2 regions of the Halomonas sp. RT37 genome follow, and region 2 is predicted to be linked to the other one. Evidence: riboswitches for the same ligand, from Rfam matches in the RefSeq annotation. Region 2 holds a riboswitch; the other holds the start of a gene.
The links. A riboswitch is a leader RNA that binds a small molecule or an ion and turns the genes downstream of it on or off. The one in region 2 is predicted to bind thiamine pyrophosphate.
Positions count from the first base shown of each region.

Region 1: linked by a shared signal. The riboswitch ahead of thiC (phosphomethylpyrimidine synthase ThiC) and the one ahead of NFG58_RS06785 (sodium:solute symporter family protein) in region 2 are both predicted to bind thiamine pyrophosphate.

Region 1 covers NZ_CP098827.1:1,337,757-1,344,874, reverse strand. The annotation lists TPP riboswitch at 56-209, shown strand; gene tenA (thiaminase II) at 291-959, shown strand; TPP riboswitch at 971-1,105, shown strand; gene thiC (phosphomethylpyrimidine synthase ThiC) at 1,183-3,135, shown strand; gene NFG58_RS05980 (acetate kinase) at 3,406-4,620, shown strand; gene pta (phosphate acetyltransferase) at 4,617-6,779, shown strand; gene NFG58_RS05970 (putative sulfate exporter family transporter) at 6,874-7,118, opposite strand, start outside.
Region 2 covers NZ_CP098827.1:1,523,249-1,530,366, reverse strand. The annotation lists gene NFG58_RS06805 (hypothetical protein) at 1-496, opposite strand, end outside; gene NFG58_RS06800 (TolC family outer membrane protein) at 480-1,847, opposite strand; gene NFG58_RS06795 (diguanylate cyclase) at 2,325-4,004, opposite strand; gene NFG58_RS06790 (hypothetical protein) at 4,176-4,964, shown strand; TPP riboswitch at 5,024-5,126, shown strand; gene NFG58_RS06785 (sodium:solute symporter family protein) at 5,207-6,652, shown strand; gene NFG58_RS06780 (LLM class flavin-dependent oxidoreductase) at 6,768-7,118, opposite strand, start outside.

The DNA.
Region 1 (7,118 bases), 190 kb from region 2:
GGTTCTTGCCAAGCCGAGGTGGACTCCCTTCGAGGTCATGCTAGACTCGATCCAGACTCGCTTGACGGGGTGCCGGTGAATCCGGCTGAGATGGCGCAGGGCCAGGGTGACGAATCACCGGCCGCCAGCGCCGATCCCGTGGAACCTGATCCGGGTGCGGTGTGGCTTCACACCTTGAACCGGCGTAGGGAATCAGGCGGTGGTGCCAGCCCCTGCGCGCGCACCTCCCTCCTTTCTCGTCGCCGTGTCCTTGGCCGCCGCTCTCCGGATTCGCACCAACCGGAGGCAACATGGGCTACCGCTTTACCGATCTTGTCGACGCCTGCCGCGATGACTGGCACGCCTACATCGAACACGACTTCGTGCTCGCCCTTGGCCGTGGTGAACTGGCCGACGCCAGCTTCCGTCACTATCTGAAGCAGGACTATCTGTTTCTGCTGCAGTTCTCCCGGGCCTACGCCCTGGCGGCCTACAAGAGCCACAGCCTCGACGAGCTGCGCGGCGCCTTCGACGGCATGAAGACCATCCTCGACGTGGAACTCGGCCTGCATCTCGCCTTCTGCCGCGACTGGGGCATCGGCGAGGCCGAACTCGCCGAGCTGCCCGAAGCCCGCGCCACCCTGGCCTATACCCGCTACGTGCTGGACGCCGGCAGCCGCGGCGACCTCCTGGACCTGCACGTGGCGCTGGCCCCCTGCATGGTCGGCTACGCCGATATCGCACGAAACCTCAACGCCCGCCCGGACACCCTGCGCGGTGCCGACAACCCCTTCGACGCCTGGATCGCCATGTACGAAAGCGACGACTTCCAGGCCGCAGCGCGCCAGGAGCAGGCCTGGCTCGATGATCAGCTTGGCCAGGTGTCCGGCGAGCGCTTCGCGCGACTGTCACGGATCTTCGCCGACGCAACACGACTCGAGATCGACTTCTGGAAGATGGGACTCGATCTAAGCGACTAACACAATCAGCACCACGCTTGACGGGGGGCCGCCAGAGGCGGCTGAGATCATGCAGCGCATGGGACCCGTTGAACCTGATCTGGGGGTAACCCCGATGCCATGGCATCGCGGTGAGGACCAGCGTAGGGATCAAGCGCTCACGGCCCAGGCCACGACGCCCCCTCCTTCCTCGCGCCATGCCTACAACAACGACAGCACCCAGTGCCGTGAGAAGGACAAGCCAATGCCGCTCGATCAACCCGTTTCCTCAAACAAACCCCGCCATAGTGCGCACTTCCTGGCCGAGACCGCCCAGGTCGACCAGGCCGCGGTTGCGCCGCTGCCGGGCTCTCGCAAGGTCCATGTACAGGGCTCCCGCGACGACCTGCGGGTGCCGTTTCGCGAGATTTCGCTGTCGGCGACCCGCACCTCCGGGGCCGATGAGGCCAACCCGCCGCTCTTGGTCTACGACACCTCCGGCCCCTACACCGATCCCCAGGTCGAGGTCGACCTGCGCCGCGGGCTTGCCGAGTTGCGCCGGCCCTGGATCGAGGAGCGCGACGACACCGAATGGCTCGATGGCCCGACCTCGGACTACGGTCGCCGACGTGCCAACGACCCGACGCTCGCTCCGCTGCGCTTCGAACTGACTCGTACGCCGCGCCGCGCACGTCGTGGCGCCGATGGCCGCGCCGGCAATGTTACCCAGCTGCACTACGCCCGCCGCGGCATCATCACCCCGGAGATGGAGTTCATCGCCATCCGCGAGAACCAGCGTCGACAGGCCCTGGCCGATGGCTATCGAGGCAGCGATGAGGTCGAGCGCATCCTTGACCACCAGCATCCCGGGCAGGGCTTCGGCGCCCGTCTTCCCGAGGAGATCACCCCAGAGTTCGTGCGCCAGGAAGTCGCCGCCGGGCGCGCCATCATCCCCGCCAACATCAACCACCCGGAAGCCGAGCCGATGATCATCGGGCGCAACTTCCTGGTGAAGATCAATGGCAATCTGGGCAACTCGGCGGTGACCTCCTCCATCGAGCAAGAGGTCGAGAAGATGACTTGGGGCATCCGCTGGGGCGCCGATACCATCATGGATCTGTCCACTGGCCAGAACATCCACGAAACCCGTGAGTGGATCATCCGCAACTCGCCGGTACCGATCGGCACCGTGCCGCTCTATCAGGCGCTGGAGAAGGTCAAGGGCGTGGCCGAGGACCTCACCTGGGAGGTGTTCCGCGACACCCTGATCGAGCAGGCCGAACAGGGCGTGGACTACTTCACCATCCACGCAGGCGTGCTGCTGCGCTACGTGCCGCTGACCGCCAACCGGGTCACCGGCATCGTCTCCCGAGGTGGCTCGATCATGGCCAAGTGGTGCCTTTACCATCACCAGGAAAGCTTCCTCTACACCCACTTCGAGGAAATCTGCGAGATCTGCAAGCAGTACGACGTGGCCTTCTCGCTGGGCGATGGCCTGCGCCCGGGCTCGGTGGCCGACGCCAACGACGAGGCCCAGATGGCGGAGCTCAAGACCCTGGGTGAGCTGACCCATATCGCCTGGAACCACAACGTCCAGGTGATGATCGAAGGCCCCGGCCACGTGCCCATGCACCTGGTCAAGGAGAACATGGACAAGCAGCTCGAGTACTGCGACGAGGCGCCCTTCTATACCCTTGGGCCGCTGGTGACCGATATCGCCCCGGGCTACGACCACATCACCTCGGGCATCGGAGCGGCGATGATCGGCTGGTACGGCTGCGCCATGCTGTGCTACGTCACCCCCAAGGAGCACCTGGGCCTGCCCGACAAGGACGACGTCAAGACCGGCATCATCACCTACAAGATTGCCGCCCACGCCGCCGACCTGGCCAAGGGGCATCCCGGCGCCCAGCGCCGCGACAACGCCCTGTCCAAGGCGCGTTTCGAGTTCCGCTGGGAGGACCAGTTCAACCTGGGCCTGGACCCTGACACCGCCCGCGCCTATCACGACGAGACGCTGCCCAAGGACTCCGCCAAGGTGGCCCACTTCTGCTCCATGTGCGGCCCCAAGTTCTGTTCCATGAAGATCAGCCAGGAGGTCCGCGACTACGCCCGCGACAACGGCCTGGAGGGTGACGGCGACGCCGTCATGGCCGGCATGGAGGAGCGCGCCCGGGCCTTCCGTGAACAAGGCGCGGAGCTCTACAAGGAAGTCTGAGACAAGCCACTCCCCGGCGCATCCCCGGGCAGCGTTCGACTGCCCGGGGATGCACGTCTTGTACGCCTGGTCCCAGTTCTGCCGCACAAAGTTAGACAAAAGTCTAACTCGAAGATTCATGCACTTGACGCTCATCACGGCTTCGTCGGATCCACCAGCAAAGCCGTTCGACTACCTCCCCAGGCCAGTTATTCGCGCCCCGGGGCGGTGCTAGATTCGCCGCCATCCCACGCATTCTCGCCTCACCAAGGCGTCTTTTCTGGAGATGGCATGAAAGCCCCGATTCTGGTGATCAACTGCGGCTCCTCTTCGATCAAGTTCGCGCTGGTCGATCAGGCCCCCGACGCTCCCCGACTGTCCGGTATCGCCGAGCGCCTGGGTAGCCACGAGGCTCGCCTCAAGCTTGTAGACGAACACGGCAGCGCCCGCGAGGTCTCGCTTCCCCGAGCGACCCACGCCCTGGCGCTCAAGACCATCCTCGAGCACCTTGACGTCCACCGGCCCATCGGTATCGGCCACCGGGTGGTACACGGCGGCGAGCGCTTCACCGCCGCTACCCTGCTCGACGACGCCGTGGTGCGCACCATTCGCCAGACCATCAGCCTGGCTCCCTTGCACAATCCGGCCAACCTCGACGGTATCGTCGCCACGCGCCGGCTGTTCGAGGATCTGCCTCAGGTGGCGGTGTTCGATACCGCCTTCCACCAGACCCTGCCGCCCCACGCCTACCGCTACGCCATCCCCGAAGAGCTCTACAGCCGACACGGCATCCGTCGCTACGGCTTCCACGGCTCGAGCCATGCCTACGTGACCGGACGCCTGACAGAAGTCAGCGCCCGTGGTGAAGGCGGCTGGCTGATCGCCCACCTGGGCAATGGCTGCTCCGCCACTGCGGTATGGGCCGGCAGGAGCCTGGACACCAGCATGGGCATGACCCCGCTGGAAGGCCTGGTGATGGGCACCCGCAGCGGTGACGTCGACCCCGGCCTGCACCTGCACCTGGCGCGCCAGCTAGGCATGTCGCTGGAGGGCGTCGATCAGTTGCTCAACCAGAAGAGCGGACTGCTGGGGCTGTCCGAGCTGACCAACGACATGCGTGAGCTCGAACAGGCCGCCAGTGAAGGTCACGCCGGCGCGAGCCTGGCCATCGAAGTGTTCTGCTACCGCCTGGCCAAGTCCTTGGCGGGCCTGGCCTGTGCCCTGCCCCGGATCGACGGCATCGCCTTCACCGGCGGCATCGGCGAAAACTCTGCCCTGGTGCGCGCCCGGACCCTGGGCCACCTGGAGGCCCTCGGTGTGCGCCTGGACGCTGACGCCAACGAGAGCCTCGGGCGTGGCGAGGAAGGCCAGATCCACGACCGAGGCGCCAGCTCGGCGCCGGAGATCCGCGTCATCCCCACCGACGAAGAAGGCTATATCGCCAGCCAGACCCGGGAATTGATCGCGAGCCAGGCGTCCACGCCAAAGCTCGAGGAGGTTCTGTGAGCACCCAGTCCCGCACGCTGCTGCTGATCCCCATCGACGACGGCGTCGCCCTCACCTCCGCCGGCCTCGGCCTGCTTCGTGCACTGGATACGCTAGGGCTGGACGCGGGTTTTCTGCAGCCCTTCAGCCAGTCCGAAGGTGGCGAGCAGGCAAGTGACAACGACGAACGCGCCCGCTCGCTGGTGGCCAGCACCCTGGGCATAGGTTCGCCGCGTCCGATCTCGCGCCAGACACTGGAGCAGTATCTCGGCCGCGACGATCGCGATGGTCTGCTGGAACTCGCCGTGGAGCGTCACGCCCGCGTCGCCCGCCCTGCCACCGGCAAGGCACCGGCGCTGATCGTGGTGGAGGGCGTTCGCCCACTGCCGCGAAACGCCTACGCCTTCGACCTCAACGTGCGCCTGGCCAGTGCCCTCGACGCCCAGGTGGTACTGGTCGCCGATGGCCAGATCGCCGATCCCCAGGAGCTGGCCAAGCAGTTGCAGTTCCATCGCCAGAGCATCGACGCGGTGGGTTCGGTGCGTACTCTGGGTGCCATGCTGATGCGACTGCCGGGGGACGGCGACGGCTCGGCCATCGACCAGACCCTGGCCTCGGTCAGCGAGGTCGAGGCCCGCGCCCATCGCCAGCACTGGCAGCAGCAGCTCGCCAGCGGCGCCGATCTGACCCTGCCGGTGGTCGCGGCGGTGCCCTACCGGGCCTCCCTGACCGCACCGCGAGTGGTAGACGTGGCCCGTGCCCTCGATGCCAGGATCCTGCACCACGGCGAGGCCGATCGCCGCCGCGTCGCCCACTCGACGCTGGGGGCCCGCAGCGCCGAGCACCTGCTCTACGCCCTGCGTCCCGGCGAGCTGATCGTGTCACCCGGGGACCGCGACGACACCCTGCTCGCGGCGGCCCTGGCCACCATGAATGGCGTGCCCCTGGCGGGCCTCCTGCTGACCCACGGCGAGTCACCCAGCCAGCAGCTGATCGACGTCTGTCGCCCGGCGCTGGCCTCGGGGCTGCCGGTACTCTCGGTGGACACCGACAGCTACGCCACCGTGGCCCGGCTCACCGAGATGTCCGGCGGCATCCCGGTGGATGATCACGAGCGCGCCGAGGCCATCTGCGCCTTCGTCGCCGATCACCTGGATCGTGACTGGCTGCTGGCACTGATTCACGACGACGCCCAGCGCCGCCTGTCACCGGCGGCCTTCCGCCATCAACTGGTCAGCATGGCCCAGCACAAGCGTCGGCGAATCGTGCTGCCCGAAGGCGACGAGCCACGCACCCTGGAAGCGGCCATCCTGTGCCAGCGTCGTGGCATCGCCAACTGCGTGCTGCTGGGCAAGCGTCGCGCCATCCTCGAGGTGGCCAAGGCGCGTGGCCTTGAACTGCCCGACGACCTGCAGATCCTCGACCCGGACGCCGAGCGTGGTCGCTTTGTCGCACCCATGGTCGAGCGCCGGCGTGGCAAGCTGACCCCGCTGACCGCCGAGGCCCAGCTTCATGACAGCGTGGTGCTGGGTACCATGATGCTCGCCGAAGGCGAGGTCGATGGCCTGGTCTCCGGCGCCGTGCATACCACCGCCAACACCGTGCGCCCGGCCTTTCAGCTGATCAAGACCGCCCCCGGCTACGGCCAGGTGTCGTCGGTGTTCTTCATGCTGCTGCCCGACCAGGTGGTGGTCTACGGTGACTGCGCGGTCAACCCCGACCCCGACGCCGAGACGCTGGCCGAGATCGCCCTGCAGAGCGCCACCAGCGCCGAGGCCTTCGGCATCGAGCCGCGGGTCGCCATGATCAGCTACTCAACCGGCGAGTCCGGCAGCGGCGCCGACGTCGACAAGGTCCGCGAGGCGACTCGCATCGCCAGGGAACGGGCGCCGCACCTGGCCATCGACGGCCCGCTGCAGTACGACGCGGCGGCCATCGCCAGCGTGGCCCGGCAGAAGGCACCGGAGTCCCCGGTGGCCGGTCGCGCCACGGTGTTCGTGTTCCCGGACCTGAACACCGGCAACACCACCTACAAGGCGGTCCAGCGCAGCGCTCGGGTGGTCAGCATCGGCCCCATGCTTCAAGGCCTCAACAAGCCGGTCAACGACCTGTCCAGGGGCGCCCTGGTGGAGGATATCGTCTATACGATTGCGCTGACCGCGATCCAGGCCGGTCAGTAACGACCAGCACAGCGCCACAGACCGTCAGAAACGCCGAGGCCCCGGGAGTACCGGGGCCTTGGCATTTGTGTGGGCTTTGGCCCGGGACCGCTCGCTACCACTCGGCGATGCCGGTATACAGGCACACCAGCACCAGCCCAAGCAGGAAGACGGTCTCGGCGACCATCAGGATGACGGGCTTCCAGCCGACCACGGCGAGCTTCTGGAAGGAGGTCTTGATACCGAGTGCGGCGATGGCGGTGACCAGGCACCAGCGCGACAGGTCGGTCATGCCCTCGACCATCACCTGGGGGATCACACCAAGGCTGTTGATCAGCACCAGCACCACGAAGGCCACCA
Region 2 (7,118 bases):
CACCGACGAGCGGGGGCATCGCCGCAAGCGTGCTCGCCAATGCATGGCGCACCGCCTCGGCGCTCTCGAGCAGGACATAGTCGGAGACACTGGCGTCGACGCCAGGGCGCCACTTCCACGCCTGGTACAGCGGGAAGCGACGCCCCGGCAGGGCCTTGTCCGGCAGCGGCGCTTCCCAGTACACCTTGGTGGTCGCGGCCTCCAGCCCGAGATGCAGATAGTGCGCCATCGTCTGCGTCGACAGTCCGGCGACGAAGGCCCTCCGGTCGCCAGGCGCCAGCGCCAGCGACTCCAGCAACCCCTCGAGGCGCACCGCCAGATCGTCGGCGTCAACGCCCTCGAGCGGCACACTGTAGAGCCTGCGCTGATGCGCCCAGCGGGCGGGAGCGCACTTGACCGAGCGCTCGGCACTGTAGGGACGCGCGAGGCTATCGAGCCAGGACTCGATCAACGCCTGACGCTCGGCGAAGGGCCGGGGTTCAGTGCTGGAAGGCAAGGAGGTCCATCCGGTCATTCATATGGGCGTCGATCTCCGCCAGGTCTTCGCCATTGATGACGCCGGCGGCATGCTTCAGCCGCAGCACGCTGATCAGGTAGTCGTAGCGCGCACTGGCAAGTTCGCTGCGGGCGAAGAACAGATCGCGCTCGGCGTCGAGCAGTTCGAGCACCGGCATGACACCGGATTCATAGGCCACCTGGCGGTATTCGACGATGCGCTGGTTGGCGCTCAAGGACTCGCTCAGAGCCCTGACCCGGGACATGGCGGTGACGATACCCTCGAAGGCCGCACGTATCTCGCGGTCGAGTTCTCGCCGCACCTGTTCGAGTCGAGCCTGCCCTGCCTCGATCAGACGGGTTCCTTCGCGCACCTCCGACGACACTCGCCCACCGCTGTAGACCGGCACATCGAGGCCGACCCGAATGGTCTGGGTCTCGACCTCGCTGCCGCCGCCGAACAATGAGCCCTCGGTCTCGTCGTTGTCGTAGTCGAGACTCAGATCGAGGGTCGGATAGTGACCACCACGACTCACCTTGACCTGCTGATTGGCCACTTCCACCGCCAGCCGTGCGGCTGACAGACGAGGATTACGCTGCATCGCCAGCTCGATCCAGGCCTCGACTGACGACGGTTCCGGGCTCGCCAGGGTCAGGTCCTCATCGACCAGGCTAAGCTCCACCGGACGCACGCCGCTGACCTCGGCCAGGGCATTGAGGGCATCGCGCAGACGGTTGGCCACGTCCAGCTCCCGCGCCTCGACCTGCAGAAAGCGCGCCTGGGCGTCGAGCAGATCGATCTCGCGAATCAAACCGTCCTCGAAACGCGCCCTGACCTGCTCGAGATTGGTCTGGACCTGCTTCTTTTCGGCCTGCAGGAAACTCAGGTTTTCCGACAGGGCGAGTACCGCAAAGTAGCGTTCGGCCACCCGCAGGTAGAGATCCTGGCGCGAGACCTCGAGCTCGGACGCGGCCTGCTGGATCTCCAGCTTGGCCTGGCCAAAGGCTGCCCAGCGGGAATAGTCATAGATCGACTGCTCGAGCGAGACACCGTAGACGGTGGTCGGGTAGGACGTGCTGCCGCTGCCGTAGACCTCGTTGTCGGTACTGACGATGTCCTGGGAGATCTCGCTGCGCTCGACATTGACATTGATCTGCGGCAGCAGCGCTGAGCGCGCCTGATAGTAACGCTCATCGGTGGCCTGCTTACCATGAAAGTCGGCCTGAAACTGAGGATCGCTGTCCACCGCGAGCTCGTGAAGTTCCAGCAGACTTTCTGCCAGCACGGACGGAGCAAGCAGGCACGCCCACCCGCCCAACGCCAGGCCGAACGCAAGCTTGTTGAGATGCATGATGATTTTTCCCCTGCGCACCGGTGGGACAAACACCGGCATTACGCAACTGCTTTGTAATATTTTATTAACAACGGATGTACGATATTACCCACATCTTTTGTAGGAACACAGCTCCTATCTACTCTTTTGCAGGCAACATGATCAACGCAGTATCGACGCAGTAGGAAACTACATCGCAAAAGATGAGAAAGTTCATACCCGCTATCGCATTCCGCAACCGAAGGGAATCGGGTAACACATTGAAACCTGGAAAGTTCAGGAACTACGCCTAGGCAGGAGGCACTCTTCGGGGCCGAGGGTGTGGTGAAAATCCCGTGACGGGAAGGTGATGCCAGGGCCTGCCAGCCGCTGTCACCTCAGCCCAGCCACCTGAGATTACCCAACCACCCACACTGGGCCTTTCAGACTAGACCGCAAGCACGAGCAAAGTCCTACGTCAGCGATGACAACGCTGCACCTGGCGACACCTGGGCACTATTCATCCTGGCTGGCAATGCGGTTGCGACCACTACGCTTGGCGCTGTACAAGCGCCGGTCGGCGCGCTCGAACAGCGGTGCAAATCCCTCCCCCTTGCGATACTGGCTGACGCCGATGCTGATGGTGATGCGAATCGTCTGTCCATCCGACAGGGTGATTTCCCCCCCTTCCACCGCACGACGCACCCGCTCGGCCGCCTTGATCGCCTCGGGCAAGGCGGTGCGCCGCATGACCACCACGAACTCCTCGCCGCCGGTGCGCGCCACCAGATCGCCATCACGCAGGCAGTTGGCTACTGTCTGCGCCAGCCAGGTGAGCACCTGGTCACCGGCCGAATGACCGAAACCATCATTGACCTGCTTGAAGAAGTCGATATCGACCGCGGCCAGCGAGAACACCATCCCGCCACTGTCGCATTCCTCGATCAGGCGGGTGACGTGGCGATCCAGCTGGCTTCGATTGGGGAGTCCGGTCAAGGCATCGGTCATCGCCTGGTCTTCCAGCTGATCACGTTCGAGGCGAATACGCTCGACCTCCATCTCGTTGGAAATGACACGTTCGACGGCCCCGACCAGTAGCCGGACCAACTCGATGTCGACCTCACTGAAGGCGTGCCGGCGCACCGACGGACTGGAGAAGTTCAGGGTTCCCCAGACCTTGCCCTGGATCCGCAGCGGTGCACCGATATAGGTCTCCAGCTGAAAGTTCTCGTAGCAGGGGTGGCCCTTGACTCGCTCGTCCTGCCCGGCGCGGTGGGTATGGAAGACGTCATCGGCGTCGAGGGTCAGCCGACAGTAGGTGTCACCCAGTGCAAAGCTATCGCCGGCCCCTACTGGCGCATTATCCGAGGCCGCCCAGCGCACCGTGTAACGCTCCCCCTCGACCTGACTGACCAGCGCGATATCCAGCCTCAGGTAGCTCAAGGCGTCACGCAGCAGCATGTCGACGATCTCTGATACTCCGATATCGGTGCGATTTACCCCGGTATGGACATCCCGTAACAACTGGATCATCGAGCGATACTCGGAGACGTCCTGGATGATGGCGTAGAAGCCCATCACTTCATCTTCCACCAGGTCCGGCAGATAGTGGACCTTGAAGTAGATCTGGCGACCATCCTGGAGCACCAGGGAATCCTCGTAGCTGACCTCCTGCCCCGCCAGCGCCAGATCGAAACGTGGCCGGATCTTGGCGTAGGAGTCTGCATCGAGCACCGAAGACACCGGCTGCCCCATCAGCGCCTCGGCAGGCAGGCCGATGAAGTCGAGGTAGGCACGATTGTTGAAACGGAAGCAGAAGTCGCGGTCGACGTAGGCCACCATCACCGGCAGGTGGTCGGCCATCCGCGCGATGACACCGCGGCTTGCCTTCTGCCGAGCCGACAGTCGCAGCACCAGCCCACCATCGGCCAGGCGACAGCAGCTACCATCGCCCATTTCCAGCGGCATCGAAGGCTTGGCAGCGTGAGCGGCACCCCGGGAGACCCAGGCTTCAGCTACTGCCGCGGCCTCGCCAGGCAGCTCTGCCAGCCCCCGCCCGATCCAGACGTCTCCAGGCTCGCCCAGCACGCGCACGGCATCACCGACCACGTCGTGCACCTGCAACTCCGGCGTCAGGCGTACCAGCACCGTTCCGGACGACACCAATGCCTCTTCCACCCAGGCAAAACGCTCCATGAGGACATCTCCTTGCGTAAGCCCTGCCCTGGACCGGCAGCAGGTCAATACCCTGGCGGCTCGCGTGCCGTCTTCTCTAGCCTATGAAAAGATGCTTATAGATGCCGGATTATTTCGCTTGCCCGCTTCCACGCTATGCTGGCGTGGCCGACACCGCCGCGGGAGCTGCCCATGATCCACCAGGACCTTGTCGCCATCGAACACGCCCTGACGCTGGCCAATCGCGGGGATACCAGTTGGCTGTGCACACGCCTGGACACCCCTGCTCCCGCCTTCCCCCACCTGAGCGTCACCAGCGATGCCGATGGCCCCGGGTACGCCGGACAGCCCATCTTGCTGACCCAGGCCCGGGGCGGCGGCGCCTGCCTGGTCAATATCGACAACAACGCCAACGATGGCACCCCCTGTCTGGTCGAGCGCCTGTCACCGAGCAGCGAGACCCTGGTGCACCTGGAGGTCATCCATGCAACGCTCGCCGGCCAGCCATCGCTGATTCGCCGCGTCAGCCTGGGCAGTACGTCCATGAACCTGCAGCGACCCACGCCAACCAGTCCGCTGGTCCAGATCGGCGACGACGTCGTCGAGGTGCTGATCCAGCCGGCCTTGCGTCTGGTACTGACCGGCCACTCTCCGGTCAATGCCGACCTGGCGCGCCAGGGACAACGGCTCGGCTTCGAGGTCATCCTGTGCGCCCCAGACCACCCCGACACGCATCACTCGACAGCGCCCCTGCCGGCAGGCGTCGAGTTCCAGCGCGCGCCCGCGGCTCCCTTCCTGCGCGGCGGCGGCGGGCACCGACGCACCCTGGTGATGGACGCCACCGACGCCTCGGCCATTGTGCGAGCGAGCCGCGAGGCCTGCTGTCATGGCTATCTGGCGATGGCTGACATCGATCCACGCCGGGCGGCAAACTGGCTTTACGATGGCTGGCACAGCCTGCGCACCTCGCCCACCGTCTGACGCCCCGTCGCTGCGGCCAAAGCGCCAATTGACAGCCATCGGAGGCGGTCCTACGCTGTGCGCATTCCTGGGGGAGCCTGACGGCTGAGATTCCGCATCACGCGGTAACCCTTTGAACCTGATCCGGGTCATGCCGGCGAAGGGAAGGATGGTTGCGTTATCTCCTCTTTCTTCCTGTCCGCCGCTCGTCCCGCCTGTCCACCGGTCCCTGCGGACAACGACAAGAAAGAGGTCTTCTTTCGATGATGCTCGATCCCACCTGGACGGCGCTGTGGCTTCTGCTGTGCGCCGCCATCTTTGCCATCCCCGGCCTGATCTATGCCCGACGTCGTCAGGGCGGCCTGGATGACTACATCTCGGCTCGCAACAGCCAGAACACCCGCGCCACGGTGTTGACCCTGGTGGCCACCACCCTGGGCACCTGGATCCTGTTCGGCCCCGCCCAGGCGGCCACCTGGGGCGGCATCGGCGCGGTACTGGGCTATGCGCTGGGTTCCATGGTACCGCGCCTGGTGATGATCCCGCTGGGACGACGCATGCGTGAGCTGATCCCCGAAGGCCACGGCCTTACCGAGTTCGTGATCCATCGCTACGGGCGCACCATGTACGCCTTCACCCTGACGATCATGCTGTTCTATCTGTTCATTTCGCTGGCGGCAGGCCTCACCGCAATCGCCCATATGGTCACCCTGCTGGCGCCGATCCCTCTGTGGCTGACCGCCTGCGTAGTGATGATCGCGACCCTGCTCTACACCTTCTACGGCGGCCTGCGCACCACCATCTTCACCGACAAGGTACAGATGCTGGTGATCCTGCCGTTGCTGGCGCTGCTGCTGGTGTTCGGCTGGCAGGCCGCCGGCGGCGTCGCGCCGACGCTCGAGGGCCTGCAGGAACGTGCGCCCCAGTTGCTGGATGTCACCGATGCCGGTGGCCTGCGTGCCGGCCTGACGTTCTTTATCGCGGTGATGCTGACCGGCCTGTTCTACCAGGGCACCTGGCAGCGCATCTACGCCGCCCGGGACAGCAAGGTGCTGCGGCGGGGCTTCTGGATCGCAGGGCTGTTCAACTTTCCGGTGATCGTGCTGATGGGCCTGTTCGGCCTGGCCTTCGTCGGCCTCGGGCTCGAGGGAGACGGTTCGGTGGCGCTGTTCAGCGTGCTGCTGTCCGAGGTGCCGCGGTGGTTCGCCCTGGCCTTGATTCCGCTGGGTCTGGCCCTGGTGATGAGCAGTGCCGACACCACCGTCAACGCCACCTCCAGCATCATCGCCGTCGACATGCACCGGCTGCTGCCCCAGGCCAGCGAAGCCACCCTGATGCGCCTGGCACGCTGGCTGATCGTCGCCGCAGCGGTGCCGGTGACCTGGGTGGCGGCCCAGGGCTACAGCGTGCTCTATCTGTTCCTGCTGGCGGACCTGCTGTGCTCGGCGGCGGCCTTCCCGGTGTTCTTCGGTCTGTTCAATCGCCGCTACGACGGGCGCAACGCGGTCCTCAGCACCGCTGCAGGTCTGGTCGCCGGGCTGGCGATGTTCCCGTCCCCCAGCGGCGGTACCGCCACCCTGCTGGAATCCTTCCTGCTGGCGGCCTTCGTGCCGGTGCTGGTCTCGCTGGTGCTGATGAAGCTGCTGCCATCCCGCCAGGACTATGACTTCACCCGCATGGGCAGTCTGGTGCGGCGTTTCCAGAGCTGACACCGCCACGCTGACAGCCTGGCAAGGCGTGATAAAAAACAGCGGGACGTGCTGACGCGTCCCGCTGTTGTCGTTTCAAGGCCTGGCGATCAGGGGCCCTGGCAGTTCCGGCTCATCAGCGCCCGGGCCGCACCAGCCCCAGGTGATCGCGCAGGGTGCGGCCCTGGTACTCGCGTCGAAACAGCCCGCGGCGCTGCAGTTCCGGTACCACTTGTTCGACCACGTCCTCGATGCTGTCCGGCAGCGACGGCGGCATCAGGTTGAAGCCGTCCGCCCCGCCCTGCTCGACCCAGCGCTGCATCTCGTCGGCGATACGCTCCGGGGTGCCGACCATGGTGCAGTGGCCGCCACCGGCGGCGAGCCGTCCCAGCAACTGGCGCAGCGTCGGTCGTTCGCTCTCGATGATCCGCAGAATCGTGGCGTAGCGCCCCTTGGGCCCGCTGAAGGCCTCCAGTGGCGGCAGCTC